DNA from 2 places in the Micromonospora sp. NPDC006431 genome. Region 2 is predicted to be linked to the other one. Evidence: riboswitches for the same ligand, from Rfam matches in the RefSeq annotation. Region 2 holds a riboswitch; the other holds the start of a gene.
What was found. A riboswitch is a leader RNA that binds a small molecule or an ion and turns the genes downstream of it on or off. The one in region 2 is predicted to bind cobalamin.
Positions count from the first base shown of each region.

Region 1: linked by a shared signal. The riboswitch ahead of ACFYM6_RS11600 (CbtB-domain containing protein) and the one ahead of cobN (cobaltochelatase subunit CobN) in region 2 are both predicted to bind cobalamin.

Region 1 is NZ_JBIAHQ010000005.1:6,386-17,785, forward strand. It holds gene ACFYM6_RS11545 (fumarate reductase/succinate dehydrogenase flavoprotein subunit) at 1-871, shown strand, start outside; gene ACFYM6_RS11550 (succinate dehydrogenase/fumarate reductase iron-sulfur subunit) at 871-1,935, shown strand; gene ACFYM6_RS11555 ((deoxy)nucleoside triphosphate pyrophosphohydrolase) at 2,018-2,455, opposite strand; gene ACFYM6_RS11560 (4a-hydroxytetrahydrobiopterin dehydratase) at 2,641-2,949, shown strand; gene ACFYM6_RS11565 (PH domain-containing protein) at 2,983-3,345, shown strand; gene ACFYM6_RS11570 (class I SAM-dependent methyltransferase) at 3,364-4,086, shown strand; gene ACFYM6_RS11575 (hypothetical protein) at 4,137-4,592, opposite strand; gene ACFYM6_RS11580 (vancomycin high temperature exclusion protein) at 4,688-5,386, shown strand; gene ACFYM6_RS11585 (nucleotidyltransferase domain-containing protein) at 5,510-5,965, opposite strand; gene ACFYM6_RS11590 (HIT family protein) at 6,020-6,520, shown strand; gene ACFYM6_RS11595 (SRPBCC domain-containing protein) at 6,596-7,066, shown strand; cobalamin riboswitch at 7,097-7,248, shown strand; gene ACFYM6_RS11600 (CbtB-domain containing protein) at 7,282-7,485, shown strand; gene ACFYM6_RS11605 (CbtA family protein) at 7,476-8,267, shown strand; gene ACFYM6_RS11610 (histidine phosphatase family protein) at 8,264-8,857, shown strand; gene ACFYM6_RS11615 (hypothetical protein) at 9,365-9,745, shown strand; gene ACFYM6_RS11620 (Imm50 family immunity protein) at 9,957-10,277, opposite strand; gene ACFYM6_RS11625 (hypothetical protein) at 11,144-11,400, shown strand, end outside.
Region 2 is NZ_JBIAHQ010000010.1:232,013-243,412, reverse strand. It holds gene ACFYM6_RS19445 (glycosyltransferase 87 family protein) at 1-874, opposite strand, end outside; gene ACFYM6_RS19440 (MBL fold metallo-hydrolase) at 930-1,652, opposite strand; cobalamin riboswitch at 1,962-2,091, shown strand; gene cobN (cobaltochelatase subunit CobN) at 2,503-6,177, shown strand; gene ACFYM6_RS19430 (VWA domain-containing protein) at 6,174-8,501, shown strand; gene cobO (cob(I)yrinic acid a,c-diamide adenosyltransferase) at 8,501-9,112, shown strand; gene ACFYM6_RS19420 (cobyrinate a,c-diamide synthase) at 9,106-10,482, shown strand; gene cobI (precorrin-2 C(20)-methyltransferase) at 10,479-11,237, shown strand; gene cobM (precorrin-4 C(11)-methyltransferase) at 11,234-11,400, shown strand, end outside.

The sequences.
Region 1 (11,400 bases), on a different contig from region 2:
GGACATCGCCTCCCGGCTGCCGGCCGAGGAGATCCGCCGCCGCCTGCCGTCGATGTACCACCAGTTCAAGGAGCTGGCCGACGTCGACATCACCAAGGAGCCGATGGAGGTCGGCCCGACCTGCCACTACGTGATGGGCGGCGTCGAGGTGGACCCGGACTCCGGCGCGGCGGCGGGCAGCGTACGCGGGCTCTTCGCCGCCGGTGAGGTGTCCGGCGGCATGCACGGCTCCAACCGGCTCGGCGGCAACTCCCTCTCGGACCTGCTGGTCTTCGGCAAGCGGGCGGGCGGCCACGCCGCCTCGTACACCGATCAGCTGGCCGCGCGCCCCAAGGTCGCGGTCGCCGCCGTGGAGGCCGCGGTGGAGACGGCGCTGGCGCCGCTGCAGCGGGACACCGGGGAGAGCCCGTACGTCCTGCAGCAGGACCTCCAGGCGGTGATGGGGGAACTGGTCGGAATCATCCGGCGCGAGGGTGAGCTGGCCGACGCCCTGGGCAAGCTGGCGGCGCTGCGGGAGCGGGTGGCCAAGGTGAGCGCGGCCGGCGGCCGGCGCTACAACCCGGGCTGGCACCTGGCGCTGGACCTGCGCAACATGCTGGTGGTGTCGGAATGCACGGCGAAGGCCGCCCTGGAGCGGGCGGAGTCGCGCGGCGGGCACACCCGGGAGGACTTCCCGGCGATGGACCCGGCGTGGCGGCGGGTGAACCTGGTCTGCTCGCTGGACGGCGACGCGGTCCGGTTGGAGCGCAAGCCGCTGCCGAAGATGCGCCCGGAGCTGATCACCTTGTTCGACCGGGCGGAGCTGGCCAAGTACCTGACCGACGAGGAACTCGCCGAGTTCGACGCCCTCACCGAGGAGGCGGGCAAGTAATGGGGACCAAGCGACAGTTCCGCATCTGGCGGGGCGACGAGAGCGGCGGCGACCTCCAGGACTACGCCGTCGAGGTCAACGAGGGCGAGGTCGTCCTCGACGTGATCCACCGGCTGCAGGCCACCGACGCGCCGGACCTGGCGTGCCGGTGGAACTGCAAGGCCGGCAAGTGCGGCTCCTGCTCGATGGAGATCAACGGCAAGCCGCGGCTGAGCTGCATGACCCGGATGTCGACGTTCGAGGAAAACGAGACCGTTTCGGTCACGCCGCTGCGGACGTTCCCGATCATCCGGGATCTGGTCACCGACGTCTCGTTCAACTACGAGAAGGCCCGGGAGACCCCGGCGTTCGCGCCGCCGGCCGACCTGGCTCCCGGCGAGTACCGGATGCAGCAGGTCGACGTCGAGCGCTCGCAGGAGTTCCGCAAGTGCATCGAGTGCTACCTGTGCCAGAACGTCTGCCACGTCATCCGTGACCACGAGGAGAACAAGCAGGCGTTCTCCGGTCCCCGGTTCTTCATCCGGGCCGCCGAGCTGGACATGCACCCGCTCGACGCGAAGACCGACCGCAGGGAGTACGCGCAGTCCGAGATGGGACTCGGCTTCTGCAACATCACCAAGTGCTGCACCGAGGTCTGCCCCGAGCACATCAAGATCACGGACAACGGGATCATCCCCATGAAGGAGCGGGTCGTAGACCGCAGGTACGATCCCCTGGTGTGGCTTGGTAGCAAGATCTTCCGGAGGGGTCAGGTGCCTCAGACCAGCGTGACCAGCGAGCACCACAGCGGCGGCGCGGGCTCCGCGCAGAGCGGGGTGCACTCGCACGCCGGCGGCTCGCACGATGCGCGATCCGAGGCGCAGGCGCAGCAGGGCGTCAACTGGCACCGCCAGGTGCCGCACCCGACCACGCCCCCGCTCGACGCCAACGGCAAGCTGCCGCTGACCGAGCTGACCTTCGACAAGGCCGCCGCGCCGTCGCCGTTCGGTGACGACGTCACCTTCCCGCTGCCGCCGGAGCACCTCAACTTCGCGCACCCGCAGCAGGACCAGCCGAAGCACTGAGCAGCACGACAACGAAGACGGGGGCCGCGGCACACGCCGCCGGCCCCCGTCCCGTTTCCGCCCCCGCGTCCCCTTCCCCCGCTCAGGGGTTGGTGAGCAGGGGGCGCAGGGCGGCGACGATCGGCGCGTCGGCGGGGAGCCAGGCGACGGTGTCGAGTTCGGCGGCCGAGAGCCAGCGCAGCTCGGAGTGCTCCAGGGCCTTCGGCTGGTCGCCATGGAGGAGGCGGGCCACGTACACCCGGAGGACGGAACGGCCATGGGCCATCCGGACGTCCCGGCCGACCCGCGCGCCAAGCTCCACGCGTACGCCGAGTTCCTCGGCGCACTCGCGGACCAGCGCGGTCGTCTCGTCCTCCCCCGGCTCGACCTTGCCGCCGGGGAACTCCCAGCGGCCGGCCACCTCCGGAGGCGCGGACCGTTCGCAGGCCAGGACCCTGCCGTCCGCGATGATGGCCGCCCCGACGACCACCTTCGGCTCCCGCCCGCCCTGCCCGTTGCCGCTAACCCGTTCGGTCCGCACGGGCGTCCAGGGTGCCAGATCAATCGGCGGTTTGGGTAGCTGAGCATCGCCGTCAGGTCAGCAGAACACGGAAGTGTGGGCGTGGACACACGATCTGTGCGACGACAGACTAGAGGGCGTCGACTGGGACACGGGATGGCGACGATTTGGCCACAAGCCAGCAACGACGCCTGGGAGGTGCGGTGATGCGCGTGCTGTTCAGCGGCCGGGCGAAGCACGACTACCTCAGCGACGCGCTCGCCCTGCTGTCCGGGTGGACCCGGGAGGGTGAGGAGATCCGCCGGACGCTCGTCCTGGACGACACCCAGCACGCCGCGTTGACCGAGCGGGTCAAGGTGGTCGCCGACGCGCTGCGCCTGCGGCCCGAGATCAGCCGCCGCGCCGACCGTACGCAGATCCGGGTGGGCCACGGCGACAGCGAGCCGCTGACGGAGGGTGAGGTGCTGCTGGCGGCCCGCATCGAGGACGCCGTCCGTGCGGTCACCGCACCCTGAGCCGGCTGGCACGCGCCACCTACCGTCGGGGACATGACCACCCCGACGTACGACCGTAAGGAACAGTTCCAGCAGATCCAGAGCGGGCTCCTGGCCGGCGAGCAGATCATCGCCGTGTACGACGCGGTCGGCGCCGGCACCGGATTCATCGGCCTCACCGACCGCCGCGTGATCATTCAGGACCGGTCCTTCATCGGCAAGCGGTACGCCATCACCAGCATCCCGTACTCGAAGATCACCAGCGTCAGCGTGGTGAGCAATAAGTCATGGGGCGGCTCCTTCTTCTCCACCGGGGCGATCGCCATCCACGTCGGCGCGCACACCTACGAGGTCGAGTTCCGGGGCGCACAGAAGAGCCACCACGTGCACAACGTGATCCTCCACCACATCTCCTGACCCCTATCCTGATCCGTCATGGACCGACGGCTGGCGGCTCTCTACGACGTGGAGAACCCGTGGGGGCGCGACGACGAGTTCTTCCTCGGCGTGGTCGGCGCGGCTCCGGCGGCCCGCGTGCTCGACCTGGGCTGCGGGACCGGGCGACTCACCCTGGCGCTGGCCGCCGCCGGCCACACCGTCACCGGGATGGAGCCGCAGGCGGCGTCGCTGGCCGCGGCCCGCGTCAAGCCGGGCGCCGACCGGGTCACCTGGATCGAGGGCAGCTCCGCCGACCTGCCCGGCGCCGCGTACGAGGTGGCCCTGATGACCAGCCACGTGGCGCAGGAGATCCGGAGCGACGACGAGTGGGCGGGCACCCTCGCCGACCTGCGTCGGGCCGTGGTGGACGGCGGGGCGCTGGCGTTCGACTCGCGCGACCCGGCGGCCCGCCGCTGGGAGCGCTGGACCCCGAGCGCTTCCCGCCGCCGGCTCGCCCTGCCCGATGGCACGGTGGTGGACGCCTGGACCGAGCTGACCGAGGTCAGCGACGGCCTGGTCAGCTACGTCCACCACTACCGGTGGCCGGACGGCGCGGAGCTGAGCAGCCCGGGCACGCTGCGCTTCCGGGCCGAGGCGGAGCTGCGCGAGTCCCTCGCCGGCGCCGGCTTCACCGTCGAGCGGGTGTACGGCGGTTGGGCCGGCGAGCCGGTCGGCGCGAGCGACGACGGGGAACTGATCGTGGTCGCTCGGGCGGCCTGATCTCAGGCACTGTCCGGACATGCGCGCTGCCCCTGCGGACTCCGACGGCGTCAGCGGCGGTAGGTCAGCTCGAAGTCGAGCGTCCAGTCGACCCCGTCCGCCGACTTCTCCCAGCTCGCGTCGATGGTGTCGCCGTCGGCGCTCAACGTCCCGGTGAACCGCTGGTGGAAGCCGGCCGCGTCGCGCCACATCCGCCAGACGCCGTCGGCGAACGTCATCCGGTAGACCCGGTGCACGCCGCGCGCATCGGCGTACAGCACGGAAAACTGCTCGTCGGCGTCGTCGAGGCCGACCAGTTGGGTGGTGGGGAACGGCGCGTTGTCCCGCCACGCCTGCGGCGCCGTGTCCGGCACCGGCTCGGCGTCGGTGAACATCCGCAGGTACTGGCCGCCCTCCACCCAGGTGACGTCCGTCCACCCGGTGCCGAGTCCCTCGACCTTCGGCCGCACCGTCCACCGTCCGACGAGCACGTCCAGCCGTGCGAGCGCGGGATGGCGTTCCCTCATCTCGGACCTCCTCCTGCCAGCGTCGGACTCACGCTAAGGCCCGGGCCCGACATCGGGGTGCCCGGCACAGGAACCTGCCTGGGATACTCGTCCGCATGCGGGGGCGGTTCGGGGTCGTCAAACGGTGGTGGAACGTCCGCCGGGTCCGTTGGGCACTGCTCGCGGTCGGTGTCGTTGCGGTGCTGGCGACCGGCGGCAGCGTGGCCAGCGTGGCGTGGCTCCGCGGTGGCGCCGAGGGGCACATCTTCACCGAGGCCGACGTGCCGGAGGCGCCGATCGCCCTGGTCCTGGGCACCAAGGTGGAGGCGGACGGCAGCCCGTCGGCCTTCCTCACCGCCCGGCTGGAGCTCGCCGAGCGGCTGTTCACCGCCGGCAAGGTCCGGGCGATCCTGGTGTCCGGCGACAACATGAACGCCGACTACAACGAGCCTGAGGCGATGCGGCGCTGGCTGGTCGATCGGGGCGTGCCGACGGGCAAGGTGGTGCTGGACTTCGCCGGCTTCGACACGTACGACTCGTGCGCGCGGGCCAAGCGGATCTTCGGGGTGGACCGGATGACGGTGGTGACGCAGTCCTTCCACCTGCCCCGCGCCGTGGCGCTGTGCCGGCACTTCGGCATCGAGGCCAACGGTGTCGGCGACGACACCGTCCGGCCGTACTCCAAGTGGCGGATCGGCTCCGTTCGCGAGTACGGCGCCTCGGTGAAGGCGGCGGTGGACGTGCTCTCCGGCCGCGACCCCGTCCATCTCGGCCGCCGCGAGACCGGCGTCGACGACGCCCTCCGCGCCGGCTGACGGCGCTCAGCCTGACGGCCAGCCGCTCAACGCGGCAACTTCCCCGGAACTGCTGCCTCCCCCGGCCGAGTGCGTCCGGGGTGGGCTTCGCCACGTTCGGAGCGGCGGACACCCGGGCTCCGGTCACCTTGTCTTGTGCCCCGTGTCCGCCCCGCTTGGGATGGTGCAGGCCGCCGACAACGCGGCCAGCACACCAGCCGGATCATGCACGATGCGATGCCCGTCAATGATGACTCGGCGGGTGCCTGAGTCGACCGGGTCGGCGTCGGCCCAGCTCACCGGCACGACTCCCAGCTCGACCTCGAGCCCGGACGGACGTCGTACCCGGACCTCCCGCAGCGGCCCCCAGTCGGCCAACCGGACGACCTCACCACCGAGCAGACCCGCCCAGACGCCCGCCTCGGCGTGACCCGAATTGTCCGTCAGGACCACGATGTCGACGTCGGAATCCATCCGCGCGGCCCCGCGTGCCCAGGAGCCCACGACCACCACCCCGGCGACGTCCGCGCGCTCAGCCGCCCACCCCGTCACCAGATCAACCATCGAACTTACTTCCCGGGACCGCTCCTCCGTCACCATGCTGTGGAGTCTGGCACGCACCTCAAAGCCGCTGTGTGGATCTAGGCTGCCGATATGGACGGTCAGCCGGCGAAGACGACGTTCGACTTCGAGCGGTACGGGCGTCGCGTCCGGCTCGGTCCCTGCTTCGTCTGCGCCTTCGTGCGCGGTGACCCCGACTACCGGCACCACGTCGTCTACGAGGACGACGACACCATCGCCTTCCTCGCCCGCAACCCGACGCTGCTCGGCTACTGCCTCGTCGCGCCGAAGCAGCACATCGAGAGCTGGGTGCAGGACATGCGGCAGGACGAGTTCCAGCGTTTCCAGGGCGTCGTGCACGCGGTCGCCACGGCGCTCGCGGCGACCCTGCCGACCGAGCGGATGTACTCGATGAGCCTCGGCAGCCGGCAGGGCAACGCCCACCTCCACTGGCACCTCGCGCCGTTACCGCCCGGCGTGCCCTATCACCAGCAGCAGTTCCACGCACTCATGGCCGAGAACGGCGTTCTCGCGGTCGATGACGGCACCCAGTCAGCCCTGGCCCGGAAGATCCGCACCCACCTTCAGGTCTGAGGACCACGGACCAGGGTTGCCCGACTGGACGATCAGCTCCCGGTCCGCGGCGGATGCGGGCAGTACGTTGACCGTATGTATTCGACGCGCGTCTCTCAGCATGTCAAGGCCTCGCGCCCCGCCGTCTACGGGGCGCTGGTGGATGGCGATGCGATCGCCAGGTGGCGGGTCCCGTCCGGCATGAGGGGCCAGGTCCACCAGTTCGAAGCCCACGAAGGTGGCGCATTCCGCGTCTCGCTCACCTACGAGACGACGGGAGGCACCGGCAAGTCGACGTCCCGCACCGACACCTACCACGGCCGGTTCCTCAAGCTCGTGCCGAACGAGCAGGTGGTCGAGGTGTTCGAGTTCGAGACCGCGGATCCCGCGTTCGGCGGCACCATGACGATGACCACCACGCTCACCGACGCGGACGGCGGCACCGACGTCCTTGTCGTACACGAAGGGATCCCCGACAGCATCCCCGCTGCCGACAACGAGACCGGTACCCGCATGGCGCTGGCAAACCTCGCCCGGCTCGTCGAGTCCGGCGAGCCCTCCCGGTGACCGCGCGAAGTGTCTGTTGACCGCTCGGCATCGCCGTCGGTACGGTCATGACGCCATCTGCGGCGTCGCGAGGGAAACCGGTGGGAATCCGGTGCGGTCGCGCCACTGTGAGCGGCCTTCGTTTCGGTGATGGGGACGAGGCCGCGAGTCAGGACGCTCCTTCGTCGCAGTCCTTTCGTAGGGGACGCGTCATCCCCAGAGGAGGTCGACTCATCATGTCCAGTGCCACTCCGGCTCGCCCGCTGACTTCTCCGGCCGTCTCCCCCCGGATGGTGTGGGCGGTGCTGGCCATCGTCGCCGTCCTGCTGCTCCTGGCCTACCTCGTGGCGTTCGACCAGGGCGCCGTTTCTCGCAGTGGCATGTACCTGCACGAACTGATGCACGATGGCCGGCACCTGCTCGGCGTCCCGTGCCACTGAACGCCGGCGCGATGCCCACCTTCGCCTCCGTACTGCTGCGTGGTCTTCTTGCCGGGTTGATCGCCGGCCTGCTCGCCGGGGCCTTCGCCTATCTTGCCGGTGAACCCCGCGTCGAGGCTGCGATCGCTATCGAGGAACAGGCCGTTCACGCTGATCCGGCGGCCGGCGACGATCACCACGCCGACGAGTTGGTCAGCCGCGACGGCCAACGCGGCGGACTGTTCCTCGCCACCGGGTTGTTCGGCGTCGCCATGGGCGGCCTGTTGTCCACCGCGTACGCGCTGCTGCGGCGTCGGCTGCGAATCCGCCACGACGCCCACGCCGCTCTCGCTCTGGCCGGTGCGGCGCTGCTCGGTGCGGTCATCGTGCCGTTCGGCAAGTATCCGGCCAATCCGCCCGCGGTCGGTGACCCCGACACGATCAACCAGCGCACCGGCGGCTACCTGGCCATGGTGATCCTCGGTCTGGCCGCCGTGTGGGCCGGCGCTCTCGCCTACCGGTCCATCCGCGCCGGGGCACCACAGTGGTCACGCTGCGCCGTCGCCGTCGCCAGCTTTCTGGCCACCGTCGTCGTCGGCTACCTGGCGCTGCCGTCCTTCCAGGAGGTGCCTGCGGACTTCCCGGCGGGCCTGCTGTGGGACTTCCGTCTCGCCTCCCTCGGCACCCAACTGGTGCTGTGGGCCGGCATCGGGCTTGCCTTCGCCGCCCTGCTGCACCGTGGACCCGAGCGGCCCACCGGTAGCGAACCGTCAGCTGAGGCGATCGTTCCTGCCCGATCGTGACCACGGCCAGGCTTCAGCTGGTCGCCCACGCGCCCACCCGCGCCCTACGACTGGCGACCTTCGGTGGCGGAAACGTGGACCTGGACGAGGGTGGCCGACGGGCCGCCCTCGCCCTGGCCAACCAGGCCCCCGCGGGCGAGAGCTGCTGCCTGAGCAGTCCGGCCGAAGCGGCCGTGCAGACCGCGACGGCATGGGGATTGCGACCGACCATCGAACCCGCCGTCGCCGACTGCGACTACGGAGACTGGACCGGCCGTACCCTCGACGAGGTCGCCGCGGCAAACCCCGACGGCCTGCAGCGATGGCTCACCGACCCGGACGCCGCACCGCACGGCGGAGAAAGCCTCACCGCGCTCGTCGACCGCGTCGGCCGCTGGCTTCACGCGCAGGCCGTGCGGTCCGCGCGGATCACCGCCATCACGCACGCGGCAGTGATCCGAGCCGCGCTGGTCAACGTCCTGCGAGCGCCGTCTGCGGCCTTCTGGCAACTCGACGTCGCACCGCTGTCGGTCCTGCACCTACGAGCAGGCAACCGGGGCTGGCGAGTTCACCTGGAGCCGCCCGGACCAATGGATGCCGTCAGACGTTGAAGCGGAACATAGAGCCGCTGTCCCGCCACCAGCGTGGACGGCCGGCGACACCTGCTCACACGGCGTCTCGGGCTGCCATCGTTAGTGGCTGGTTGACGACGTTTGACAGTGTCTTGTGCCCCCTGTGTGCCCCACACTGCCAGGATCCGGCGAAGGAAGGGCAGCCTCGCCCCGGCGCTGCTCAACGGTTCCCCTGAGATACGCGATCGTCTCTCGACCGGGGCACCGGATCGGCTGGCGCGTCCTTATGCTGCGGCAGTGCACGCGCAGGCTCCAATCATCGGTTCATCCCGGACGGCTCTGGTCGGGCTTGTGCTCGCCGCCCTGACAATCACTGCCTGCGAGTCGCCGTCCCCGGCACCGGGCACCGGGTCCACCGCCACCGCCGGCTCAAAATGGCAGGATGTTTCAGGCACACCGGCTCCGGCCCATACGTCCGGCCCCGCCACCCTCTGCACCTGGGCTGGTCAGGCCGGCCAGTACGACCCCACCTACTGCCAGCGAGTAGTGGACGACGAGCTGAGCCGCAGCAAACTCAGCTCAAGGCAGCGAGCTGAGGCGGAGACCGCAGCCGAGGCCGTCCGCGCGGCGCTGGACCGGATGAGGTTTGACTGTGCCCGGCCGGTCACCGAGGAGTGCGTGGCGGAGCAGGCCCGCCGGCGGATGTTTCCGACCACGGACAGCCCGGAGCAGATGGCCGACCAGATCCGGCAGGCGCTTACCGCCGCCGGCTTCACCGACATAGTCGTACGACCAGCCGGGCCAGCGGATCCGGCACCCCGGCACGCCATCGTCTACGCCGTACCCGCAGGCGCCGGTTGCGTGGTGGGCTGGGGCGGGCAGCAGCAAGTGCTCGGTGCCTTGCCGGGCGGCCAGTGCCTCGCCTGAACAGCCGTTCAACGACGAGATGGCGCGCCCCTCGATCGGATACGCCCTCGGGCCTTGGTGGGAACGGCGGGATTCGAACCGACGACCCCTTGACCCCCAGGCAACCATCAGGGCTCGCTGACCTGCGCGGTCATCTGCATGTGCCTGCGGCAACCGTCCGGGATCGTCCGTGGACGTCCGCCGCCGCTCGTACCCGTCGTCACCCAGATAGTCACTCAGCCGAGGCACGGCAATAGGCCGACAGGTGTGACAGAACAAGCCATCGGGCGTCAATGTTGATATCCACCGGGCCATTGTTTGCCCTCAACGAGAGCGCCTCGCCCATGCGTTCGACATTGATGTCAAGCACAGCACGGGTCGTCCAACCGACTATGGCCAGGTGCAGCACATCCACCAGTGTGAGTTGGACTTGAACGACGTTGAAGCCCTGATCCGCCCACTTCTTCGGTGGCGACTTGGGGAACTGGGGAAGGTCGAAGCGCAACGTAGCGCGTGGCCCGTCGCGATGCAGGACGAGCTCATGGGATGTCAACCGACGTCAGCGCCGGCAGGTCCTCACCGTAAATCGCCCGGATGCCGTGCGACTCACTCAAGAGATCAACCCAGCCAGACATCCTGGTACCTCCCGTTGCCCGTCAGAACGAGGCCAATCCTGCCATCCCGTCCGCCGCCTACCCGCCCTCCTGGGGAGCGGGCTGCCGCCCGGCCCGCCACGTCAAGCGGGCCTTGACGCGCGGACAGCCCCTACCGGGACGGGCTGAGTCGGCTTTCGTGTCACGGACCGTGCCCCCGGCGGACACCGCCACAGTGGCGCATTTGACCTGACCTCGACCGGTACGGACCCGGCTCCCGGGGTCGGAGCTGGCCATCGGCGGCCACCCTCCCCCTCCCAGGCGAGCAGTTGACCTGACCGTGATGCGGCTGCGGAGCCGGCTCCTGGACGACCGGCATGCCCTCGGCGGACACCGCCCCCATGCTCGGGGCTTGCCGCGCGGACTCGACGGCGCGTCACCTGCGCCGCGCTGCTCAAGCGCGGCGCGGCCGGCTGCCGGCGACGGATCTCACCACTCTCCTCCGCTATCCCGTCTGCGGCGGCCCCTGGGCTTCCCGCTCTCCGCGCCAGCCGCCGGGCGTGTTGCGTGGCCGGAGTCGGAGCGCCAGCGGAGCGACGGACGCGCGCCCAGGCGGCGGCGCGTGCGGCCCGTTCAGGGCCGCCTTGAAGACGTACAGAAACTTTGAACGCATCGCCGGCAGCCAGCTTGTCCGACTCCGGTTGATGGTTGACACCGTGGCCTCGAATGATGCTTTACATGATCGCGGCGACCGCGCGACTCGCGGCAGAAGCGGATGTCGGCAGGACCACGATCTGCTCGTGCACGTGCGGCATGATGGGCGCTCATGGGCACCATCGACCCGTACACGACTATCGCGGAACCAACCTTCGTGGCACGGTTCCTTCTCAATCCCAGCACGGACACAGAGGAGTCCGTAGCCAATGTAGATGCCTTCGTCGATCTTCCTGACGGCTCCGGTTGGGCGTTGACCATCTTCACCGTCGAGGAGGTCCGCCGCCTGCTTACGAGATGGAAGGAGACCGGTGAAGTCGCGAACGGCAGTTACTTCTGGGCCGTTGACCAGCTGATCGTGCCGGAACC
Region 2 (11,400 bases):
CGGCCACGGTGGCGCAGCCGACCAGCACGGCGGCGTGCCCCGGCCGGCCGAGCCCGGTGAGCTGCCGGGCCCGCAGCAGCGCCACCGCGCAGATGACGCCCACCAGCGCGGCCCAGAGCAGCGGCAGGGTGGCCGGGGCGACGCCGACGCGGAGCAGCATCCCGTGCAGCGACTGGTTGCCCAGCGACGCGAGGTCGCCGATCCGGGAGGTCTGCAGCACCGTCCCGGTCCAGTAGGTCCAGCTCTCCGCCGGCAACACCGCCGCGGCGACCCCCGCCGCCACCAGGAACGCAGCCGCCGCCCGACCGGCGTCCCGGTAGCGGCCACTGACCAGGAAGTACGCCACGAAGAGCAGCGGGGTCAGCTTGATCGCCGCGGCCAACCCGACCAGCACCCCGCGCCAGCGGGGCGGAACCACCCCCATGCCGTCCAGCAGGGCCAGCAGCACGATGAAGATGCTCACCTGGCCGAAGCGCAAGTTGCTCTGCACCGGCGCGGAGAGCATCAGCGCCGTGGCGACCGCGGCCACGGCCAGCGGCCGTCGGGACCGCTCGGGCGCCAGCACCCCACCGACCGGTACGGCGATGGCGACCACGGCCACGACCGTCAGCAGCAGCCAGAGCACGCCCAGCGCGGGCTCCGGGACCACGGTGATCGGCGCGAGCACGACCGCCGCGAACGGGGGATAGGTGAACGGGCCCCCGTTCTCCGCGACGTACCCGTACAGCGGCCGCCCGGCCCGCAGGTCGGTCAGCGCCCCGTAGTAGATGTGCAGGTCGGAGAGGTGGTCGGGGCGTCGGGCCACCAGCGCGACGGAGACCGCGGCGGCCAGCGCGAACCCGGTCCACAGCAGAATCACCCGGCGGTCCCGCATCGACCGAGGATAGGACGGGCCGCTGCGTCGCGGGGCCCCGTTCGGGCGGGGTCGGTCAGCCGGCCAGCGCGGCCCGCGCCTCTGCCAGCCGTACCGGCTCGTCGTGGGCGGAGACGTACCACTCGACGTCGTCGGTGAGCAGGCCGCGCGCCATCGCCAGGTCGGGCCCGTCCTCCGGGGTACGCAGGTGGGCCGGCGGCGGGTACCAGCAGTCGCCGAGCAGCAGCACCCCCGAGTCCGGCACCAGCACCACCGACGAGTCCGGGGCGTGCCGGCCGCCCACGTGCCGGACCACGACCCCGGTGGGCAGGGTCAGGTCGTCGGTGAAGGTGCGGGCCGGCGGGAGAACCGTGAAACCGTCCCAGGAGTCCATGGCGAGGGCCCGGGCCCGGAAGCTGTGCCCGAGCCGGGGGTTCTCGCGTACCTGCTCGCGGAGGTAGCGGTGGCTCCACGGCCGGGCCGCCTCGGCGCGCAGCGGCGCGACGCCGGCCTCGTGCCCGACGATCTCCACCCCGGGCCAGGCGCAGGCGCCCCAGACGTGGTCCCAGTGGTGGTGGGTGTAGACCAGCCAGCGGGGATCCGGCAGCCCGGCCGCGCGCAGTCCGGCCTGGATCTCGCGGGCATGGGCCGGGCTCTGCCCCGCGTCGACGATCACACTTCCGCGCTCGTTGGCGACGACGGCGACGGTCGGGCGGACCGCGTACGGGTCCGGGTCGCCGGGGAACAACCAGACCCGGCCGGCCAACTGTCGGGGCGTGACGGTGTCGATGGCGGCCATTCCTCTCGCCGGGCGGAAGTGCGCCGCAGTCGATCGCGATGCTATCGGCTCGACGCGTCCCAGGCCGCCCCGCCAGCACCGACGTGGTTTCCGAACCGTGCCGCGCCGTCCGGCGGAAACGGTGCCGGTAAGGGTACCGGCCGGCGGGGTAAACCGACCTACCGATCGGTGTGCGTCATTGCGAGCGGCACCGTTCGCCGATCCATCCGATCGACCAGAGTCCATTGGTCGCGGCCGCGGCGGTGCCGCCGACCCGCCGTTGACCCGGGACCGGCGGCTGTGGCAGCATTCGCGGCCAAGACGGCAGTGAAGGAAGCCGGTGTGAATCCGGCGCGGTCCCGCCACTGTCACCGGGGAGCGATCCCCCCTCGTGAGTCACGGCCGTGCGTGCGCGGTTGGAAGGCCGGGGGAGAGCGTCGATCCGGAAGCCAGGATACTTCGGCCGTCGGAGAGCCCCAGGGCGTGGACACCCGAGGAGGACCCGATGCACGGCCTTTCCGCCATCGACGGTGATCGTCGTATTCGGCCGGCGCGCACCGACGCGCCGTTGACCGTTCGCCCCGCCGCACCGCGGGCCGCGCGCGGTTCCGCGCACCCGACCGTTCGCCGCGCCGCCGCCCGTCCGGGCGTCGCCGGAGTCGCTCGCGCTGTCCTCGAACCCGCCGCCGGGCGGGGTCGCGCCGTCCGCCGCTGAGTTCCGCCCCGCCGGGTTTCGCGCCCGGCCGGGCGTCCCTGCCGGCCCGCCGTCGGTGAACCGCCCGCCCGGACCCGCGTACCCGCTGAACCCGCGCCCACCCCCGCCCGCGGCCGGCCCCGCCGTGCCGCCGGGTGTCACGCTCCGGAGCCGTCCGTGCGCATCCTGCTGCTGTCCACCGCCGACACCGACCTGCTCGCCGCCCGCGCCAGCGGCGCCGACTACCGGCTGGCCAACCCCGCGCGGCTCGCCGTCGACGCCGTGCCCGCGCTGCTCGACGGCGTCGACCTGGCCGTCGTACGCCTGCTCGGCGGCCGGCAGGCGTGGCCGGACGGCCTGGCCGCGGTGCTCGCCTCCGGCGTGCCGACCGTGGTGCTCGGCGGTGAGGCGCTGCCCGACGCGGAGCTGATGGCGGCGTCCACGGTGGCCGCCGGGGTGGCGGCCGAGTCCCTCGCCTACCTGGTGGAGGGCGGCCCGGACAACCTCGCCGAGCTGGCCCGGTTCCTGTCCGACACCGTCCTGCTCACCGGCGAGGGCTTCGCCCCGCCCGCGCCCACCCCGCCGTACGGCATCCTCGGCCCCGAGCCCGCGTCGGCCGGGGCCGGGCGGCCCACCGTCGGGGTCGTCTTCTACCGGGCGCACGCCCTGGCTGGGAACACCGCGTTCGTCGAGACCCTGGCCGACGCGGTCACCGCGGCCGGCGGGCGTCCGCTGCCGATCTTCTGCGGCTCGCTGCGCGGGCTCACCCCCGGCGACGGGCCGACGGGCCTCTTCGCCCGCTGCGACGTCCTGGTGGTGACGGTGCTGGCGGCCGGCGGCACGGTCGCCGCGGACGCGTCCGGTGGGGGCGACGAGGACGCCTGGGACGTCGGCGCGCTCGCCGCCCTGGACGTCCCGGTCATCCAGGCCCTCTGCCTGACCAGCACCCGCGACCGGTGGGCGGCCAGCGACGCCGGGCTCTCCCCGCTGGACGCGGCCATGCAGGTGGCCATCCCCGAGTTCGACGGCCGGATCGTCACCGTGCCGTTCTCGTTCAAGCGGATCGACGCCGACGGGCTCTCGGTCTACGAGCCTGACCCGGAGCGGGCCGCCCGGGTCGCCGGCATCGCCGTCCGCCAGGCCCGGCTGCGGCACGTGCCGAACGCCGAGAAGCGGCTGGCGATCGTGCTCAGCTCCTACCCGACCAAGCACTCGCGGGTCGGCAACGCGGTCGGCCTGGACACCCCGGCCTCGGCGGTACGCCTGCTCGCGGCCCTGGCCGACGCCGGCTACGACCTCGGCGCCGGGCCGGTGCCGGACGACGGGGACGCGCTGATCCACGCCCTGATCGCCGCCGGCGGGCACGACGTCGAGTGGCTCACCCCGCAGCAGCTCGCCGCCGCCGAGGCGCGGGTGCCGGGGGCGACGTACCGGCGTTGGTTCGGCGCGCTCCCGGCGGAGCTGCGCGCGCGGCTGCGGGACCACTGGGGCGAACCGCCGGGGCAGCTCTACACCGACGGCGGCGACATCGTCCTCGCCGGGCTGCGCTTTGGCAATGTGGTGCTGCTGATCCAGCCGCCCCGCGGCTTCGGGGAGAACCCGGTCGCCATCTACCACGACCCGGACCTGCCGCCCAGCCACCACTACCTGGCCGCGTACCGGTGGCTGGCCGCGCCGGTCGTCGACGGCGGCTTCGGCGCGGACGCCGTGGTCCACCTCGGCAAGCACGGCACCCTGGAATGGCTGCCCGGCAAGGGACTCGGGCTGGCCGCCGACTGCGCCCCCGACGCGGTGCTCGGCGACCTGCCGCTGGTCTACCCGTTCATCGTCAACGACCCCGGCGAGGGGACGCAGGCCAAGCGCCGCGCGCACGCCGTCGTCGTGGACCACCTCGTCCCGCCGATGGCCCGCGCCGAGACGTACGGCGAGCTGGCGAAGCTCGAACAGCTCCTCGACGAGTACGCCACCGTGCAGGCCCTCGACCCGGCCAAGGTGCCCACGGTCCAGCGGCAGATCTGGGACCTGGTGCGGGACGCGCAGCTGCACCACGACCTGCACCAGGCGGAGATGCCCGCCGAGGATGACTTCGACGATTTCGTGCTGCACCTGGACGGGTACCTCTGCGAGGTCAAGGACGTGCAGATCCGCGACGGCCTGCACGTGCTGGCCGAGGCGCCGGCCGGCGAGGCGCGGGTCAACCTGGTCCTCGCCGTGCTGCGCGCCCCGCAGGTCTGGGGCGGCGTCCGCGCCCTGCCCGGGCTGCGCCAGGCCCTTGCCGTCCACGTCGGCCTCGACGAGGCGGCGCTGCTCGCCGCGCCCGGGGAGCGGATCACCGTGCCGGTGGCGCTGACCGAGGCGGTCGATGGCCCGGCCGCCACGGCCGCCGACGCCGTCGACCTGATCGAGGCCCTCGCCCGGCGGCTCGTCCTCGGCATGGAGACGCTCGGCTGGGACGGCGCCAAGGCGGACGCGGTGGTCGAGGAGGTGGTCGGCGACGCCGTGCCCGACGCCGCCGAGGTGCTGCGCTTCGCCGCCCGCGAGGTGGTGCCCCGGCTGGACCGCACCACCGACGAGATCGGCCGGGTGCTCGGCGCGCTCGACGGCCGGTTCGTCCCGCCCGGCCCGTCCGGCTCACCCACCCGGGGACTGGTCAACGTGCTGCCCACGGGCCGCAACTTCTATTCGGTCGATCCGAAGGCCATCCCCAGCCGCAACGCCTGGGACGTCGGGGTGGCCCTCGCCGACTCGCTGCTCGCCCGGCACCGCGCCGACACCGGGGCGTATCCCCGTTCGGTCGGGCTCACCGTCTGGGGGACCAGCGCCATGCGGACGCAGGGTGACGACATCGCCGAGGTGCTGGCACTGCTCGGTGTCCGTCCGACCTGGGATGACCGGTCCCGCCGGGTCACCGGCGTCGAGGTGGTGCCGCTCGCCGAACTCGGCCGCCCGCGGATCGACGTCACGGTCCGCATCTCCGGCTTCTTCCGGGACGCCTTCCCGCACGTCGTCGCCCTGATCGACGACGCGGTCCGGCGGGTCGCCGGGCTGGACGAGCCGGCCGCGGACAACTACGTGAAGGCGCACGTGGCCGCGGACGTCGCCGAGCACGGGGACGAGCGGCGGGCCACCGCCCGCGTCTTCGGCTCGAAACCCGGGGCGTACGGGGCGGGGCTGCTGCCGCTCATCGACGCCCGGAACTGGCGCACCGACGCCGACCTCGCCGAGGTGTACGCGGTCTGGGGCGGCTACGCGTACGGGGCCGGGCTGGACGGGCGGGAGGCGCGTGCCGACATGGAACGTTCCTTCGCCCGGATCGCCGTCGCGGTGAAGAACCAGGACACCCGCGAGCACGACATCGTCGACTCCGACGACTACTTCCAGTACCACGGCGGGATGGTGGCGATGGTCCGCCACCTCACGGGCACGGCCCCGGCCGCGTACGTCGGCGACTCGGCCATGCCGCACGACGTGCGGACCCGCACGCTCGGCGAGGAGACCCGCCGGGTGTTCCGGGCCCGGGTGGTCAACCCGCGCTGGATCGCCGCGATGCGCCGGCACGGCTACAAGGGCGCCTTCGAGCTGGCCGCCACCGTGGACTACCTGTTCGGCTACGACGCCACCGCCGGGGTGGTCGACGACTGGATGTACGAGCGGCTCGCCGAGGCGTACCTGTTCGACGACACGACGCGCGCCTTCCTGGCGGAGTCCAACCCGTGGGCGCTGCGCGGCATCACGGAACGCCTGCTCGAGGCGGCCGACCGGGGGCTTTGGGCCGCGCCCGAGCCGGCCACCCTCGACCGGCTGCACGAGACGTACCTGGCCAGCGAGGGCGACCTGGAGGAGCGGCAATGACCAGCTTTCCGTTCAGTGCGGTGCTCGGTATGGCCGAGATGCGCCTCGCCCTGCTGCTCAACGCGGTGAGCCCGGCCATCGGCGGGGTGCTCGTCCGGGGTGAGAAGGGCACCGCCAAGTCCACCGCGGTGCGGGCCCTGGCCGCGCTGCTGCCGCCGGTCGACCGGGTCGAGGGCTGCCGCTTCGCCTGCGACCCGGCCGGGCCCGACCCGGGTTGCCCGGACGGGCCGCACCGGGCCGGGTCGGCGGTCGAGCGCCGCCCGGCCGGCCTGGTCGAACTGCCGGTCGGCGCCGCCGAGGACCGGGTGGTCGGCTCGCTCGACCTGGAGCGGGCCCTCGCCGAGGGGGTACGCGCCTACGAGCCCGGCCTGCTCGCCGCCGCGCACCGCGGGGTGCTCTATGTCGACGAGGTCAACCTGTTGCACGACCACCTGGTCGACCTGCTCCTCGACGCCGCCGCCATGGGGCGCTGCCACGTCGAGCGGGAGGGTGTCTCGGTCAGCCATGCCGCCCGGTTCCTGCTGGTCGGCACCATGAACCCGGAGGAGGGGGAGCTGCGCCCGCAGCTGCTCGACCGGTTCGGGCTCACCGTCGAGGTGGCCGCCAGCCGCGATCCCGCCGTACGCGTCGAGGTGGTCCGCCGCCGGCTCGCCGCCGACGCCGATCCGGCCGGCTTCGCCGCCCGCTGGGCCGACGCGGACGCCGAGGTGGCCCGCCGGGTCGCCGCTGCCCGCCACCGGCTGCCCGCCGTGGCGCTGCCCGACGCGGCGCTGCGGCAGATCGCCGAGGTCTGCGCCGCGTTCGACGTGGACGGCATGCGGGCCGATATCGTCACCGCCCGGGCCGCGGTCGCCCATGCGGCGTGGCAGGGCCGGGACCGGGTGACCGCCGAGGACGTCCGGGTCGCCGCCCGGCTCGCCCTGCCGCACCGTCGCCGGCGGGACCCCTTCGACACGCCGGGCCTGGACGAGCAGCGCCTGGACGAGGCGCTGCGCCGGGCCCGGGACGAGCACCCGGACGATGACCCGGACGACGACGGTCCGGCCGGCGGATCCCGCCCCGACGGCGGTCCCGGCGGTCCCGACGGCGGCCTGGGCGGGGGAGCCGAGGGCGGGGCGCCCGACGGGCGGGGCTCGGGCGAGCAGCCGGGTGCGCCGGATGACGGGCGACGGACCGGCCGGGACGGCCGGTGGCCGGTCAACGGCCGGGACGGCCAGTCCGGCGGGTCCGGCGACGACGGCCGCGGCGAGGTCGGCCGCGACGACCCGTTCGACCGGTCGGGTGGCGACGGCTGGGGCGGGGCCGGCGGCGATGCGTCCGCCTCGGAGGGCCCCGGCCGGGCGGGCGACGCCGACGGGTTCGGCGGGGACTCCGAAGCCGATCGGCGGGCGGGTGATGACACCCCGGGCCACGGTGCCGACCGGACCGGGCCGCGCGCCCGGCGGACCGGGTCCGCCGGCCGGCCGGGGGAGCCGGACGGCGTCGCCGGGCCCGGCCCGGTGGCCGTACCCGATCGGGGGCTGCAGGCGCGGCTGCTCACGGCGCCCGGGGTGGGCGAGGGGGTGCCCGGCCGGCGCTCCCGGGCCCGTACCGGGCGCGGCCGGACCACCGGCGCCCGGGTGCCCGCCGGGCGGCCCGGCGCGCTGCACCTGCCGGCCACGGTCCGGGCCGCCGCCCCGCAGCAGACGGCCCGCGGCCGGCACGGCGGGCCGCTGCGGCTGCACCCGGACGACCTGCGCGAGGCGGTCCGCGAGGGACGCGAGGGGAACCTCGTCCTGTTCGTGGTCGACGCCAGCGGGTCGATGGGCGCCCGGCAGCGGATGAGCGCCGTCAAGGGGGCGGTGCTCGCCCTGCTCACCGACGCCTACCAGCGCCGGGACAAGGTGGCCGTGGTCGCCTTCCGGGGCACCGGGGCGCGGACCCTGCTCCCGGCCACCTCCTCGGTGCTCGCCGCCTCGGCCCGGCTGGCCGAGCTGCCCACCGGCGGGCGTACCCCGCTCGCCGAGGGCCTGCTCGCGGCGGCCGACCTGCTCCGGGTGGAGCGGCTGCGCGACCCGAAGCGGCGCCCGCTCGTCCTGGTCGTCACCGACGGGCGGGCCACCGCCGGACCGCAGCCGCTCGACCGGGCCGCCCGGGCGGCCGCGGTGCTCGCCGCGACCGGCGCCCCCTGCGTCGTCGTCGACTGCGAGTCCGGCCCGGTCCGCCTCGGCCTGGCCGGCCGCCTCGCCGCCCAGCTCCGGGCCCAGCACCACCCCCTCGACCGGGTGGCCACCGACTCCCTGGCCGCCGTCGCCACCACCACGCCGACAAGGAGCGCCGCCTGATGCCGCAGGGGAAGCCGACCCACGTGCCCGAGGACGGGCTGACCACCCGGCAGCGGCGGCACCGGCCGCTGATCATCGTCCATACCGGACAGATGAAGGGCAAGTCGACCGCCGCCTTCGGGCTGGCGTTGCGAGCCTGGACGGCCGGGCTGCCGATCGGGGTGTTCCAGTTCGTCAAGAGCGCCAAGTGGCGGGTGGGGGAGGAGAACGCCTTCCGCGCCCTCGGCGAGCTGCACGCGCGGACCGGGCAGGGCGCCCCGGTGACCTGGCACAAGATGGGCGAGGGCTGGTCCTGGACCCAGCGCGGCGAGACGGCCGACCACGCCGCCGACGCCCGGGAGGGTTGGCGGCAGATCCAGCGCGACCTGACCGCGCAGCGCTACGGCCTGTACGTGCTCGACGAGTTCACCTACCCGATGACCTGGGGCTGGGTCGACGTCGACGAGGTGGTCGAGACGCTGCGCAACCGGCCCGGCTTCCAGCACGTGGTGATCACCGGCCGCAACGCCGACCCGCGCCTGGTCGAGGCGGCCGACCTGGTCGCCGAGCTGACCAAGGTCAAGCACCCGATGGACGCCGGCCAGAAGGGCCAGAAGGGCATCGAATGGTGACCCCGCCGCGCGGCCCGGCGGGCCCGTGGGAGCTGCCCCGGCTGGTCGTCGCCGCCCCGGCCAGCGGGCACGGCAAGACGACGGTGGCCACCGGGCTGCTCGCCGCGCTGCACCGCCGGGGCCTGACGGTCAGCCCGCACAAGGTCGGCCCCGACTACATCGACCCCGGCTACCACGCCCTCGCCGCCGGCCGCCCCGGCCGCAACCTTGACCCCTGGCTGGTCGGGCCGGAGCGGGTCGCCCCGCTGCTGCGCCACGGCGCCAGCGTCCCCACCCCCGCCGACGTCGCCGTCGTGGAGGGGGTGATGGGGCTGCACGACGGCGCGGTGGGGCACGGCGGATACGCCTCGACCGCGCACGTCGCCCGGCTCATCGCGGCACCGGTGCTGCTGGTCCTGGACACCACCGCGCAGGGCCGGTCCGCCGCCGCCCTGGTGCTCGGCATGCGCGCCTTCGACCCCGGCGTACGGATCGGTGGGGTGATCCTCAACCGGGTCGGCTCGCCCCGGCACGAGACCCTGCTGCGCGACGCGCTCGCCGAGGTGGGCGTACCGGTGCTGGGGGCGGTGACCCGGGCTGTCGAGGTGAGCGCCCCGGCACGCCACCTCGGGCTGGTGCCGGTGGCCGAACGCGCGCCCGAGTCCGTCGCCGTGGTGGCCGCGCTCGCCGACCTGGTCGCGTCCACCGTGGACCTCGACGCCGTGCTCGACCTGGCCCGCACCGCACCGCCACTGACCGAGCCGGCCTGGGACCCGGTCGCCGCCGTGGGCGGGCCCGCCGGCACGGCCCGCCCGGTCGTCGCGGTCGCCGGCGGCGCGGCCTTCACCTTCTCCTACGCGGAGACCACCGAACTGCTCACCGCGGCCGGCGCGGACGTGGCAACCGTCGACCCGCTGCGCGACCCGGCCCTGCCGCCCGGCACCCGGGCCGTGGTGGTCGGCGGCGGCTTCCCCGAGGTGTACGCCGACGCCCTCGCCGGCAACGCCGCGCTCCGTGCCGAGCTGGCCGACTTCGCCGGTCCGATCGTCGCCGAGTGCGCCGGGCTGCTCTATCTCGGCCGCTCCCTGGACGGGGTGCCGATGTGCGGGCGGCTCGGCCACACCGCCCGGATGACCGGCCGGCTCACCCTCGGCTACCGCGACGCGGTGGCCGCCGCCGACTCCCCGGTGCACCGTGCCGGCGACCGGGTACGCGGACACGAGTTCCACCGCACCGTCACCGACCCGGGGCACGGCGACCGGCCGGCTTGGCGCTGGGACGGCACCGCCCACGGCTTCGTCGCCGGCCGGGTGCACGCCTCCTACCTGCACACCCACTGGGCCGGCCACCCGTACGCGGCCCGCCGGCTGGTCGAGGCGGCGAGCCGGTGAGCGCCGACACCGTCACGCTGACCGGGGTCGGGGTGGGCCCCGGCGACCCGGAACTGCTCACCCTCCGGGCGGTCCGGGTGCTGCGCGAGGCCGACGTGGTCCTCGTACCCGTGCTGGACCGGCACGCCGCGGACCCGGACGCGCCCGGCGGCCGGGCCGAGACGGTGGTCCGGGCGCACGTGGCCGCGGACCGGCTGCGCCGGCTGCCGTTCGCGCTCGACGACCGGGGCGGGGTGACCGCGCGCCGGGAGCGGGCCTGGGACGTCGCCGCGCGGGCGGTGCTGGCCGCGGTCGACGCCGGCGCCCGCGCGCTCGCCTTCGCCACCATCGGCGACCCGAACGTCTACTCCACCTTCGGTTACCTCGCCGACGGGGTACGCGCGCTGCGGCCGGCGGTCCGGGTGCGCACCGTGCCCGGGGTCACCGCCATGCAGGAGCTGGCCGCCCGCGCCGGCGTCCCGCTCTGCGAGGGGCGGGAACCGCTGACCCTGCTGCCCGCCACCGCCGGGCTCGCGCCAGTCGCCGACGCGCTCGCCGGCCCCGGCACCGTCGTCGTCTACAAGGGCTGGCGCCGCCACCCCGACCTCGTCGACGAGCTGCGCCGGCAGGGCCGGCTCGGCGACGCCGTGCTCGGCCGTGCGCTCGGCCTGCCCGACGAGCGGGTCGGGCCGGTGGACGCGGACACCGCCGACCTGCCGTACCTGTCGACGCTGCTGGTGCCGGCCCGCCGGGACCGGCGGGGAGGAAAACTGTGACCACCACCGGGAAGGTCTGGTTCGTCGGGGCCGGCCCCGGCGCCGCCGACCTGCTCACCCTGCGCGCCGCCCGGGTCATCGGCGCCGCCGACGTGGTGATCTGGGCGGCCAGCCTGGTCCACGCCGACGTGCTCGCCCACGCCCGCCCGGACGCCGAACTCGT